DNA from 3 places in the Paenibacillus sp. FSL R7-0312 genome. Region 3 is predicted to be linked to each of the others. Evidence: riboswitches for the same ligand, from Rfam matches in the RefSeq annotation. Region 3 holds a riboswitch; each other region holds the start of a gene.
The links. Region 3 has a riboswitch for cobalamin ahead of MKX70_RS29940 (energy-coupling factor ABC transporter permease). Riboswitches for the same ligand answer to the same signal wherever they lie in the genome.
Positions count from the first base shown of each region.

Region 1: another riboswitch for cobalamin. It lies ahead of MKX70_RS00920 (S-layer homology domain-containing protein); the one in region 3 lies ahead of MKX70_RS29940 (energy-coupling factor ABC transporter permease).
Region 2: another riboswitch for cobalamin. It lies ahead of MKX70_RS03355 (anaerobic ribonucleoside triphosphate reductase); the one in region 3 lies ahead of MKX70_RS29940 (energy-coupling factor ABC transporter permease).

Region 1 is NZ_JBBORE010000001.1:209,707-213,673, forward strand. It holds gene MKX70_RS00915 (hypothetical protein) at 1-93, shown strand, start outside; gene MKX70_RS00920 (S-layer homology domain-containing protein) at 252-2,432, opposite strand; cobalamin riboswitch at 2,626-2,814, opposite strand; gene MKX70_RS00925 (GAP1-N2 domain-containing protein) at 3,331-3,967, opposite strand, start outside.
Region 2 is NZ_JBBORE010000001.1:788,076-792,042, reverse strand. It holds gene MKX70_RS03355 (anaerobic ribonucleoside triphosphate reductase) at 1-1,581, opposite strand, end outside; cobalamin riboswitch at 1,928-2,158, opposite strand; gene MKX70_RS03350 (MTH1187 family thiamine-binding protein) at 2,499-2,807, shown strand; gene MKX70_RS03345 (sugar phosphate isomerase/epimerase family protein) at 2,858-3,637, shown strand; tRNA gene MKX70_RS03340 (tRNA-Thr) at 3,720-3,791, shown strand.
Region 3 is NZ_JBBORE010000001.1:6,900,071-6,904,037, reverse strand. It holds gene MKX70_RS29955 (alpha-N-arabinofuranosidase) at 1-609, shown strand, start outside; gene MKX70_RS29950 (DUF6171 family protein) at 623-898, shown strand; gene MKX70_RS29945 (ArsR/SmtB family transcription factor) at 991-1,947, opposite strand; cobalamin riboswitch at 2,110-2,304, shown strand; gene MKX70_RS29940 (energy-coupling factor ABC transporter permease) at 2,580-3,344, shown strand; gene MKX70_RS29935 (energy-coupling factor ABC transporter substrate-binding protein) at 3,344-3,640, shown strand; gene cbiQ (cobalt ECF transporter T component CbiQ) at 3,637-3,967, shown strand, end outside.

The sequences.
Region 1 (3,967 bases), 6.7 Mb from region 3:
ATGTTGTATTATGGGCATGATTTCCAACAGGCAATCGAACTCACACCTCAAAAGCGGGTTGAAATCGTGAAATTCTTGCGCCAGCAGCCTTGAAAATCAAATTAAACTGTGGTGAAGACTAAGCATTATATTCATAGCTTAAGTTCAGCATATATAGCATTTTTCTCTACATGTGCGCAGGATCAAGGCATATCTGAAGATGCGTCTATAAGGAGAATAGCTGGTGTAACCCATCATCCTTCAAAGCTCACCTAAGGCAATCTAACCGCTACAGCAGCGGCCATTTCTCTGGTTACAGCAGTGGCAGGAGCGAATTCGCCGCCGGTACCGCTCATAATTCCAAGTCCGGTTACAGTACGTACCGCCGTTAATGCATAGGCGCTGATCTGGTCTTCATCAGTGAATTTCCCGGTTCCGGCTGCTGCCGAAGCTTCGTCCAGCTTCAAGGCTCTCACGATCATTACAGCCATATCCTGGCGGGTAACGGGGCCGTCCGGTTTGAAGTCTGTGCCTGTTACTCCGCTGACCATTCCCAGTTCCTTCGCTTTGTTCACTGCTCCATAATACCACGCATCCGCCTTAACATCACTGAAACTCTGGGTTGACGATGCCGCAGACGGCTCATTTCCAGTCAATCTCAGCAGCAGTGCCGCAAATTCAGCGCGGGTAATATTCTGCTTCGGTGCGAACACGAGGCTGCTCTCACTGACGCCGTCCATCAGCTTGCGGTCATAGGCCGTATACACGGACTCCAGCGCCCAAGGCGAGATTGACTTCACATCGGTAAAAGCAACACGGTTAGCCGCAGCAGAAGCCACGGTCAGCGGCTGCGAATAGCGGACTACCGCAGGTGTGCTGTCCTTGAGATATCCGGTAACGGTAATTGTATATTTATTCGCTGGCAGGCCGCCGGCAACAACAGCTGAACCCGCAGCATCCGTAACAGCAGTTTTACCGCTGATAGATACCTGAACCCCTGCGGCTGCTGAGGATACCGGGTCGGAAGTGAAGGTCGCTTCATTCCATACCCACTGCTTTTGAGTTACTTTTACAGTAATATCTTGTCCAGGCTGCGGCTGTGCAGGGGAGACCGTCACGGACTCTACCACCTGTGTGTTATCCCCGCCATAATAGACAAGCACGCGGTCATTCTCCGCAAGAAGGAAATCACCCATGCCTACACTTGGATAAATCCATGCTCCACCACGCGCTACAACATACATCCATCCGTCATAGCCGCCAAAAGCACCTGCAGTCACGCCGCCAATTCCCGTCACATAATTACCCGCTTCATTGACCAGGGCCACCTTCTTCGCCGCCGCTGCCTTCTCCAGGGCTTGAAGTACATTTCCAGCATATACAGTGCCTTCTGCCAGGGTTCCATTAGGGCCCTCAATGGCAACAGACACACTAACCTGAGGACTTTTCACAGGTGAATTGCTAAGATCATAGAGCTTGCTGCCTGTGCTGAAAAGCTTGTAAGCTACCAATGCTTCCAGCGCCTGCTCTGTCGAGAGCTGATTGTAGCTTCCGCCCGCTGTATGAGCGAACCCGCCGCCTGCTGCACTGAAGCTAAGGAGCTTACTGACAAGGTTCACATTGTTTGCGGTATACTCCGCTCCTGCCGGGTCAATCCCAAAGGAAGACAGTCCAATAATGGCTTGAGCGACACTCTCGCTACTGTCACCATAGCCGCCGTTCTTGTCCTGTGCAGTCGCCAGCCAGGCTGCCGCCCGCTGACCCGCGGTATTGGCTGCCGGATCATCCTTATGTCCTGCCAGCACCGTAAGCACCATCGCTGTCATGTCCGGATCACTAGCCCCCGTAGTCAGGGTGAAGCCTCCGTCAGTATTCTGTTTGGACAGGATCTCAGCCAGCAGTTTCGCCGGCGTCCATTTGGCATTGTCAGGCATAGTATAAGTTCCGGAATCAAGCGCCAGCAGTACGTAGGCTGCGTTGTTCAGCGTCTGGCCGGTAATTTTATCGTTATTGTAGAGCTTCTCAATCAGGTTGTAGCCGGCGACATCTGCCGGATTCCCGCCAAGCGCCCTTACCGCAAGCGTAATCCGCGCATATTCCGTAGCTCTGGCGTAAACACCCTTGGCTGCGGCTACTTTACTCTCAAGCGCCTTTAAATAACTATCCGGAACCTTGTAGCCCGCCTGCGCAAGGCCGATGGCCTGCCAGTCGGACTGGACTCCGGCCTTCAGCACAAACTCCGAAGTGGCATAGACTGCCTCAGCTACATTAACTGCTGTGCCTGCCGGTTGAGCTGAGGCTGTATTCGCGGCATTCAAGCTTAACTGGGCTGATGCGGTATCACTCTGGGCAAAAGCCTGTCCTGCCGGAGCCACGGATGCCCCCAGAACCGCGAACATCATGACAACGATCAGACCCAGCCGGATAAACTTAGATGATAGATTGTTCTTCATTGCTTGACCTCTTTCTGTGAATAGAATGGTATAGATGAATCCTGCGTCCTCCGCTGATGCGGGTGCAACATAAAGACCGCCCTGTACAGGGCGGCCGGGGAAGGATATAATACATGCGGCTGAAATGAGGATTCCCTACACACAGCCCCTGCTTATATTTGCACCTGTTCCGCATTCTTACCCCCGAAGAATAGAAACAACAACGAAAAAGGCAGGTCTCCTGGCTTACGCATCATTGCTTCCCCCGCCTTCCCATCCGATCATCAGACAGTGGCTTCTCAGGAGTCGCTCCGCATTTACAGTGGCGGGACCGCACCGGACTTACACCGGCCTTCCCTTTTAAGCAGATTACTCTCGTAGAACCGGCATGGCTATCTGTTGCATGACAGCGCCTATTTCTACGGAAATCCGCACCTTTTTCCAAAGCTTATTAAATTTTAATATTCTCAAACAATCATATCTACTATTCCCCTGTATGTCTATAGACAAGCTGCTTCAATTATAGGCAGACCCTGCCCCTTCCACACAAAAAAGCCTGAACAACACTTGCCGCATTCTCCCGGCATATCGTGCTGTTCAGGACTTAAATAGTGATTCTTCCGCTTCCGGCAAGAGCCAGAAGCTTGTTGATTGTATTATGTACAACAGAATGGGAATAAAAGACGGCGATAAGGCATTCTGCTGTATTTCATACAATTGATTGTGGAATATACCCCTGATAGGCTCAGAAATCCGGAATCTAATGCATCAAATACAATAGAACGCATAATAGGGCTGATTATTCCGGATTTGAGTGTATAAAATACAATGACCCCTCTGCCAACTTTGGCGGCAGCACCGTTGATGAAATGCCGGACTTCTCTTACATCCGGCTTCGCCAATTCAGGCTCTCACTCAATCATTCCGCATCCGTGTCCGGGCTGGCGGAAGGAGTGGGGTCGGTGCCGGGTGTAGTCTCCGGAGTAGTGCTCGGGGTACTTCCCGGAATGCTCCCCGGACTAGCCTGTAGCTTCAGCGTATAGATTCCGGCGGTGATCATATCATCCGCGGCCAGCTTCGCGCCAGGCTCCAGCTCCACCGTCACTTCATATACGCGCGCAGGGATTCCTGCGCCCGATGCACCCGCTGCCGGGGAGGCCTCGGCTGCTTCCCCGTTCGCGCCGCCGTCAACCCCGGCGCCTGCCTCACCAGTGCCGCCGCTATTCCCAGCGGCGGCATTTCCACTCGTGCCGCCGTCATTCCCTGCGCCTGCTTCACCAGTACCGCCGCTATTTCCAGCGGCCCCATCTCCGCCGCCGTCAGTCCCCACGGCTCCCTCATCAGAGCCGCCGTCAACTCCGGCGGCCAGGCAACTGCTCGCAGTTGCTACAACCTTGTAAGTGTCCGCAACGTTATTACCGGACATCACAATGATCTCCGCCGGGTTGAAGGCGGAGCAGTCCGCCACAGCGGCAAAGCTGAACACCAGCTTGACGCCTGCTTCGTCGCTGCTTGCATCCCCGCCAGCATTCCCAGTGCCTTCCGTTCCGCCGCTT
Region 2 (3,967 bases), 6.1 Mb from region 3:
CCGGTCCGTTACACCCGGGATGGAACCGAGAACCTTGCGGTCTATCTTGGTGAATTTGCCGGAGAGACCTTCGGCAGGCGTGGCGAATAGAGTAATGTTCAGATTCAGCTGCTCGCTCTTGCGGTCGCAGTATTCGCGCATGTGGCGGACAATAGCCACTGCCTTGGCGTGGACTTCCATATCTTCGCCATGGTGTTTGCCGTACATAGCCTTCATGCACTCGGCCATACCGATGAACCCAAGGGACAGGCTACCGTGCTTCAGCAGTTCACCTACGCTGTCTTCCGGTGCAAGCTGTTCGCCGCCTTCCCAGACGCCTTCACGCATCATGAAATCGGAGGCTTTGGCTTTCTGGGAAGCCTGAATGCGGAACCGGTGCAGCAGGCCGTCCAGCGCAACGTCCATATAATGATTAAGATCTTCGAAGAAGCCTTCCTCGTCAGCGGCAAGGCGACGGCCGGTTACTGTGCCGTAGGCTAGTCCCAAACGTACGAGGTTAAGCGTGTTGAATGAAAGATTGCCCTTGCCGGAGCAGTGGTTGCGTCCGAAGCGGTCACCCAGAACACGTGTCCGGCAGCCCATGGTGGCAAATTCAGTATCCGGATCGGCTGGATCGTAGTACTGCATATTCAGCGGAGCATCCAGATTGGCGAAGTTCGGATACAGTCGGCGTGCAGAGCACTCTGCTGCTTTCACGAACAGCTCATAGTTAGGATCACCAGGCTGCTGGTTGACACCCTGTTTGCATTTGAAGATCTGAATCGGGAACACCGGTGTTTCTCCGCTGCCAAGCCCGTTCATCGTAGCAGTTAACAGGGAGCTGATCACCAGCTGGCCTTCCGGAGAGGTGCAGGTTCCGTAGTTGATGCTGGTAAAAGGAATCTGGCCGCCGGAGCGGCTGGACATGGTATTCAGGTTATGTACCATACTCTCCGCGGCTTGAAGCGTTTCAATTTCTGTCTCTTTCAGGGCGAAACGGAAGGCACGCGGATACTTCTCTTCCAGATCGCTGCGGGTCATAGTAACCTCGCCGAGCGCTTCTCCGGCGGTACCTTCCTCGAAATATTCCATTCCTTTGCGGAACAGCTTGGTGAAGGATTTAGTGACATAAGGCGCGAGATCGTAATCCAGCTTGTTGGCGGATACGCCGCCGTACTGGGCATTTTGCTGGGACTGGAAAATAATCGCCACCAGCGACATAGCCGTCATAATCGAATTCGGAGGGCGGACGCTTCCGTTGCCGGTATTGAAGCCTTCGCGGAGCAGACGTTCAAACGGGATGAAGATGCAGTTGGTTGTTCCGATGGCATATTGATCCAGGTCGTGTACATATACAACATTATCTTCAATAGCCTGCACGAGCTGTGGCGGCATCGTGAAATTGCGTGCGTACCACTTGGAATATTCACTACCGAATTTGCTCATCTTGCCGGAGAAGCTCTCCCCGTTCAAGTTGGCATTCTCGCGCAGCAGATCCAAATCCCGGCTGTCGATAATATCCCGTCCCAAATGAATAACTTCTTCCAAAAGAACCTCCTGTACAGCTTGTCCTTCGTTATATCGTTTCTCCAGCAGCGTCATTGTATAGCTCTCTCCTCTCGGTATCATAAGCGTGAAGCATGTGCTCCAAGACATCAGTAAAAAGACATCTCCAGCCGGGAAGGCGGGAAATGCCCGAATGCGTAATGCAAATATCCGGAAGCGGAAATTTGCCGGTGGTCTTTGTGAAATATACGTAAAGGGGTATAGGGCTTGTTGTCTATGCTTATGTATAACCCGTTCTTGTACATTCCGCAGAAGCCGATACCTGAGAACGATACTCTATCGTCCTCAGGTATCGGCAGCCTCTGGCCCGATTAACGGAAAGGCTAACTCTGCTCGTGCAGGCCGCATGCGGGCACCTCGCCTGTTCCTCGCAGGAGTCTGAATGGTGCCACAGAAACAGGCAGGTCTCCTGGCTTCCGGTATGCCCTCCGGCGCCTTCCCGAGGGGCCTCGCAGCCCCTTAGTGGCTTGTTGCCGGTGGATGCTGCTCCAGCGGCATCTGGCGGCTGGAACATCCGGTTACAGTGGCGGGACCGCAGCGGTTTTGCACCGCGTTTCCCTATTAAGTCTCCTCTCGATTGAGAGAGTGAAACACCTGTTTCTACTATATTTTGTTGTTGTTTAATAAACGTAACTCAATATATTGTGTTTGTAAATGTTTTTTTACAATCCCGCGCGGGGAGCGGGTTCCGCAGGTTTACTCACAGATGATCCACAGTTAGTCCACAGGTAATCCACAACTTTCCTGTGGATATGGCCTTAAATGAGTCATAAATTGTCCCAAAAGATGCCACAAAGACTCCATAAATAGAGTGCGTCTAATCCTGGTAATTTTACGGGGGAGATAGTAATAGAGAGGGGGGTCTGTGGTTATTTGTGGGAGGGGCGCTGAAGGGTTACAATTAAGGAGTAAGGAAAGAGGAGACTCATCAAACTTGCAGGAGGGATTTCATAATGGCGATTGGTGAAGTGACCGTTATTCCGATTGGCACTGGCAGTACCAGTCTCAGCAGCTATGTGGCCGATATGCAGCGTGTGCTGCAGACCGTGGAGGGGATTACCTATGAGCTTACTTCGATGGGGACTATTATTGAAGGACCGGTTGCACGGATTCTGTCTGCAGTAGAAGCGCTGCATGAGTCGCCTTTTACTTCAGGAGCACAGAGAGTATCTACCTCGCTTAAAATTGATGACCGTCGTGACAAGTCTTCTACGAGCCGCAGCAAGCTGGAATCCGTGGAACGTAAGCTGCAAGGAGAGTAAGGAGTACCTGTAGTTGTAATCAGATTCAACCTATAAGGAGCGGATCTTTCATGGCAAAGGCCTCACAGCAAATCGGAATTCAAATGTACACACTGCGTGACCAGACAGAGCGCGATTTCCTGGGTACACTGGGCAAAGTGGCGGAGATGGGATACCAGGCGGTAGAATTCGCCGGTTATTTCGGCGTGTCTGCAGGAGAACTGCGCCGTACATTGGACCGGTTGGGTCTTGCTGCGCCTTCGGCGCATGTGGGCCTGGATTTCAGCAGTCTGGATAACATGGAACGGGCGTTAGCCAAAGAAATTGAATATGCGAAGGAACTTGGACTACAATATATGATCACCCCTTCGGCACCGCTTCCGCAGAACCCCTCGATGGAAGATGTGACGGCGGTGATTCCCTTCTTGGAGAAGGCCTCCGCGATGGTCCGTGCAGCAGGCCTGCAGTACGGGTATCACAACCATGATTATGAATTTGCGGAGGTAGACGGCAAAGCAGTCATCGATATATGGCTGGGGCAGATTCCTGCTGAGCATATGTTTGCCGAGTTTGATCTGGGGTGGGTATACAGGGGCGGGGCCCGGCCGATTGACTATGTCTCGCGTTATGCCGGGCGTGTTCCGCTGGTCCACATTAAGGATTTCGGGGCAAATAATGAAGAGACTGACCTCGGGAAAGGGCAGGTTGATTTCGCTAGCGTCTTCGACAAGGCAGAGGAAAGCGGAATTCTGTATTATATAGTAGAGCAAGAGGCTTATGCCGTGTCGTCGCTGGAGAGTGCTAAGCAGGCGCTGGAATATTTCCGCGGGTTGGGGCTTATGCAGGGATAGGAAGAGGTAATAGTCAAAAAGGGTTGCGTTTTCTGCTGAAAGAGTTATAATATTTTTTGTTTGGCAGGGGCAATCCTTTTAAGCTGGTGTAGCTCAGGGGTAGAGCAACGCACTCGTAATGCGTAGGCCGGGGGTTCAATTCCCTTCACCAGCATCCGTAAGAACTCAATAGTGGCGCGGCTTTCCGGGGTTTTGGGGGTCGCGTTTTTTTATTTATTCATCCGATCGTCTACCGGCCCGATGCTTGCTTATGCTTAATACAGAATGCAGGACTAAAATGAAATCAATCTTATTAAACGATTTATATGTTATTCCTAGAGCCTATTTTGT
Region 3 (3,967 bases):
GAATGGGGCACCTGGTATGATGTAGAGCCGGGTACCAACCCGGGATTCCTCTACCAGCAGAACACGATCCGTGATGCGCTGGTTGCCGGTCTGACCCTGAATATCTTCCACAAGCACAGCGACCGTGTACGGATGGCGAACATTGCCCAGACCGTAAACGTGCTGCAGGCTGTAATTCTGACCGAAGGCGAGAAAATGCTTCTGACTCCAACCTATCATGTATTCAATATGTATAAAGTACATCAGGATGCGGAACTGCTGGATCTGACAGTGGATAGCCCGGTATACAGCTATGAGGGCGTAGAGATTCCTGAAGTATCTGCTTCAGCTTCCGTAACAGCAGAGGGCGTGATTCATGTCAGCCTGTGCAACCTGAATCACGCTGCACCGGCAGTATTGCCGCTGGAGCTGCGCGGACTGGCTGGACTGTCAGCGGCCGTAAGCGGCACAACACTTGCCGGGTCTTCCATCGATGCCCACAATACCTTCGAGCAGCCGGAAGCTGTAACACCGCAGCCGTTCAACGGCTTCAAGCTTGAAGGAGATACGCTGACGGTTACTCTGCCGCCAATGTCGGTAACTGTACTGGAAATTACTCCGGAAGCGTAAGGAGAACAGCAGCATGACAACCACTTCAGCCTGCAAGGGATGCCGGGAGGAGTACAAGGTGACGGAAGCGCAGATTGCCCGGATTCTGGCCTCTTCGATGTTCAATCCGGGGAACACTGCCCCGGATGAAGTCTATGCCGAGCGGGTTGCTCTATGCAGAGCTTGTCCTAAGCTGCAGGATGGCGTGACCTGCACGGCCTGCGGCTGCATTATACCGGTCGTGGCCCGGCTGAAGGCACGCGGCTGTCCGCTGCCGGGCGGCGGCTTGTGGCAGCCTGTGACTGATTAAACCGCATGGCTGTCTCTAGTAATAATACCGTAACCGCAACAGCGGCAGCGGGGGACCTGATCTTAAGGTCTCCTGCTGCCGCTGTTTGTTGTCTAATCCTGTCCGGGTCCTTCCGTCCGGCTGGTATTTGCCGACGCTTCAACAGCATCTGTATAAAAGAGTTCAAAGACCAGATCCTCGTTGTAGTTGCCGAATCCCTTGCCGAACAAGGTAAGACCACCGATATGCTCCGCATCGTCTTCCACAGAAACCTTGAACGTCCACTGTTTATCACGGATACTGACCTGATCCAGCGTAACCTCTGACAGCTTCTGACCGTCCATGAACGTGCCCGCCGGAGTAATCCGCAGCTGCTTAAGCAGTCCATATTGGTTGGTGAGCGCAGGCCACCAGGAAGGAGTGTATTTGCCCGGGCTGTCCCCGTAGTCGCCGGGGCTGGTCCAGAATCCAAGCCGCTGTCCGTTCAGTGTGAAGGTGATGTCGGAGGGCCAGTTATTATTGATGGACGGGGCTTCGGAGGCAATCTCCATGGTGATGACCAGTTCCTCAGGATTCTGGCTGGACAGCAGGAAGTTCGGGATTTTATATTCCACGAATCCTTTGCCGAACCACAGGATGCCTGCATTCACCCGCTCCTGATCCCAGAAATACCGCGGATCGTCAAAGTTGCCGATTACCCGCTCGGTGGTAGATAATCCGCAGGTCGGTTCAATCTGGAAATCAGAGTAGTGGCCCACGGGTATTTCCTTACGGTAGCCTCTGCGCTGTGTTCTGGCTTGTCCGGGGAAAATAATCTCAGCACTCTCGGCGGCCAGTGTACAAATCTTCTGCAGTCCGCTGCGCCCGGGAGCCATGTGGCTGCGGATCAGTCCGGCAGCTTCCAGCTTGCGCACATGCATGGTCATAATGGCACTGCTGAGCTTCAGCGCCCCGGCCAGTTCCTTGACGTTCATAGGCTGTTCGGACAGCAGCCGCAGCATCTGCAGGCGCACAGCGCTGGATAACGCTTCATACACGGGTAAAGATTGTTCGGTTAGATCAAGTTTCATGTGCTGCCTCCACGTTCAGGTTATATAGTTAATAATTATATTACTCAAATGATATTCTTACAAGCAAATGAATATTGCCTAACAAGCAAATGAATACTGCGCCTCGCAGCCGCTCCAATTTTATCACAGACATGCAGAGCCTGTTCCGCTATGATGTAGGATGGATTAGCGATGTAACAAGGTGCTCTTGCCGGATCAGGCAAGGGATAACAGGGAATCGGGTGCAAGTCCCGAGCGGTCCCGCCACTGTAAGGAAGAGCTGAACTTCATGATGTCACTTGGGGAGATCCCGGGGAAGACGAAGGATGCAGCGCCCGTATTCCAAGCCAGGAGACCTACCTTGATTACACACACCACGACTCTACGCGGATAGGAGCGGTGTACGGATAGGTTAATAAGATGAGGCGATGTGCCCCTGTAGAACCGGAGGGAATCTTGAAGATCAAGATCAGAGCCGGCTCAATGTTATGCAGACACAGCGTTGAGCGGACCATGCGGAGCGACCGGGTGCAGAGCCCTTTGTTGGCGCACGGCAGTGCTCTCTATCGAATCATACCTGCGTACATACACTCCCACCCAGAAGGGCGGGAGTTTTTTGGTTTGCCATATTTAAGAAACGTGGAGGCTGACAAATGAAGAAACGCGGATTTTGGAGTTTTGCGGCGCTGATTGCCGGATTTACAGTGTTCTTTTTGCTGAATGAACCTGGGACGGCCCAGGCTATGCACATTATGGAAGGGTTTCTGCCGGTAGGCTGGGCTGTGTTCTGGTGGGTGGCGTTCTTACCGTTCTTTGTGCTCGGGATTATCAGGCTTAGATCGATGACCAAGGAGAATCCTGAGCTGAAGCTGCTGCTCGGTCTGGCAGGGGCGTTCACGTTCGTTCTATCGGCGCTCAAAATGCCTTCCGTTACCGGAAGCAGCTCTCATCCTACGGGTACAGGGCTTGGTGCTGTAATGCTGGGGCCGCTGCCGATGGGCGTGATCGGCTCGATTGTGCTGTTGTTTCAGGCGCTGCTTCTGGCGCACGGGGGAATCACTACACTCGGGGCGAATGCGTTCTCGATGGCGGTCGCGGGGCCTTTTGCCGGATATGCAGTCTATAAGCTGTTGATGAAGCTGCCGGACCGAGAGAAGCTGGCCTTATTCTGTGCGGCGGCGGTTGCCGACCTGATGACTTATGTAGTGACTTCCGTCCAGCTTGCGGTGGCTTTTCCGGCTGCGGATGGCGGGGTCCTGGCGTCTTTTCTCAAATTCGGAGGGATCTTTGCCGTAACGCAGATTCCGCTGGCCATCAGCGAAGGGCTGCTGACCGTATTATTGTGGAACTGGCTGAAATCGTACAGTCCGAATGAAATGTCGCTCCTGAAACGCAAGGTTAAAGGGGGAAATGCATAATGAGCAATAAATGGAACAATGGGTTGATGCTGCTGGCCGTTGTCCTGTTGTGTGTGCTGCCGCTGTTGTTCGTAGAAGGGGAGTTCGGCGGGGCCGATGATGCTGCCGAGAGTGTGATCACAGAAATTAACCCGGAATATGAACCCTGGTTCAAGCCGCTGACCGAAATCCCGGGTGAGACGGAGAGTATGCTGTTCGCATTACAGGCGGCGATTGGCGCCGGAGTGATCGGATATTCACTGGGGCTGCTGAAAGGGAAACAAGGCCAGGCGAAGCAGAACAGCATCAGGAAGTGATCAGACGAATTGATGTCCTTTCTTATAATAATGCCTTAAGGCAGCTGTCTCCCATGTGGAAAAGCTCGTTCGCGGCACTGATGTTCCTGCTCTCCTATACAGTGGATCCGGTGCTGCAGATTGTGATTACGCTGTGGATGATGTCATGGTGCATCCTGCATGCCAAAATTCCCTATCGCGCCTATTTGTTGCTGTTTGGAACGGCGCTGCTGTTCTATGGCCTTAGTGTCCCGGCACTGCTCGTGGAATTCGGCCACCCCGCTGCCGGGGAAGCTGGCGTATTCCGGATTTCGGGGCAGCCTCTTCCGGTGTATATCACAGCTGCAG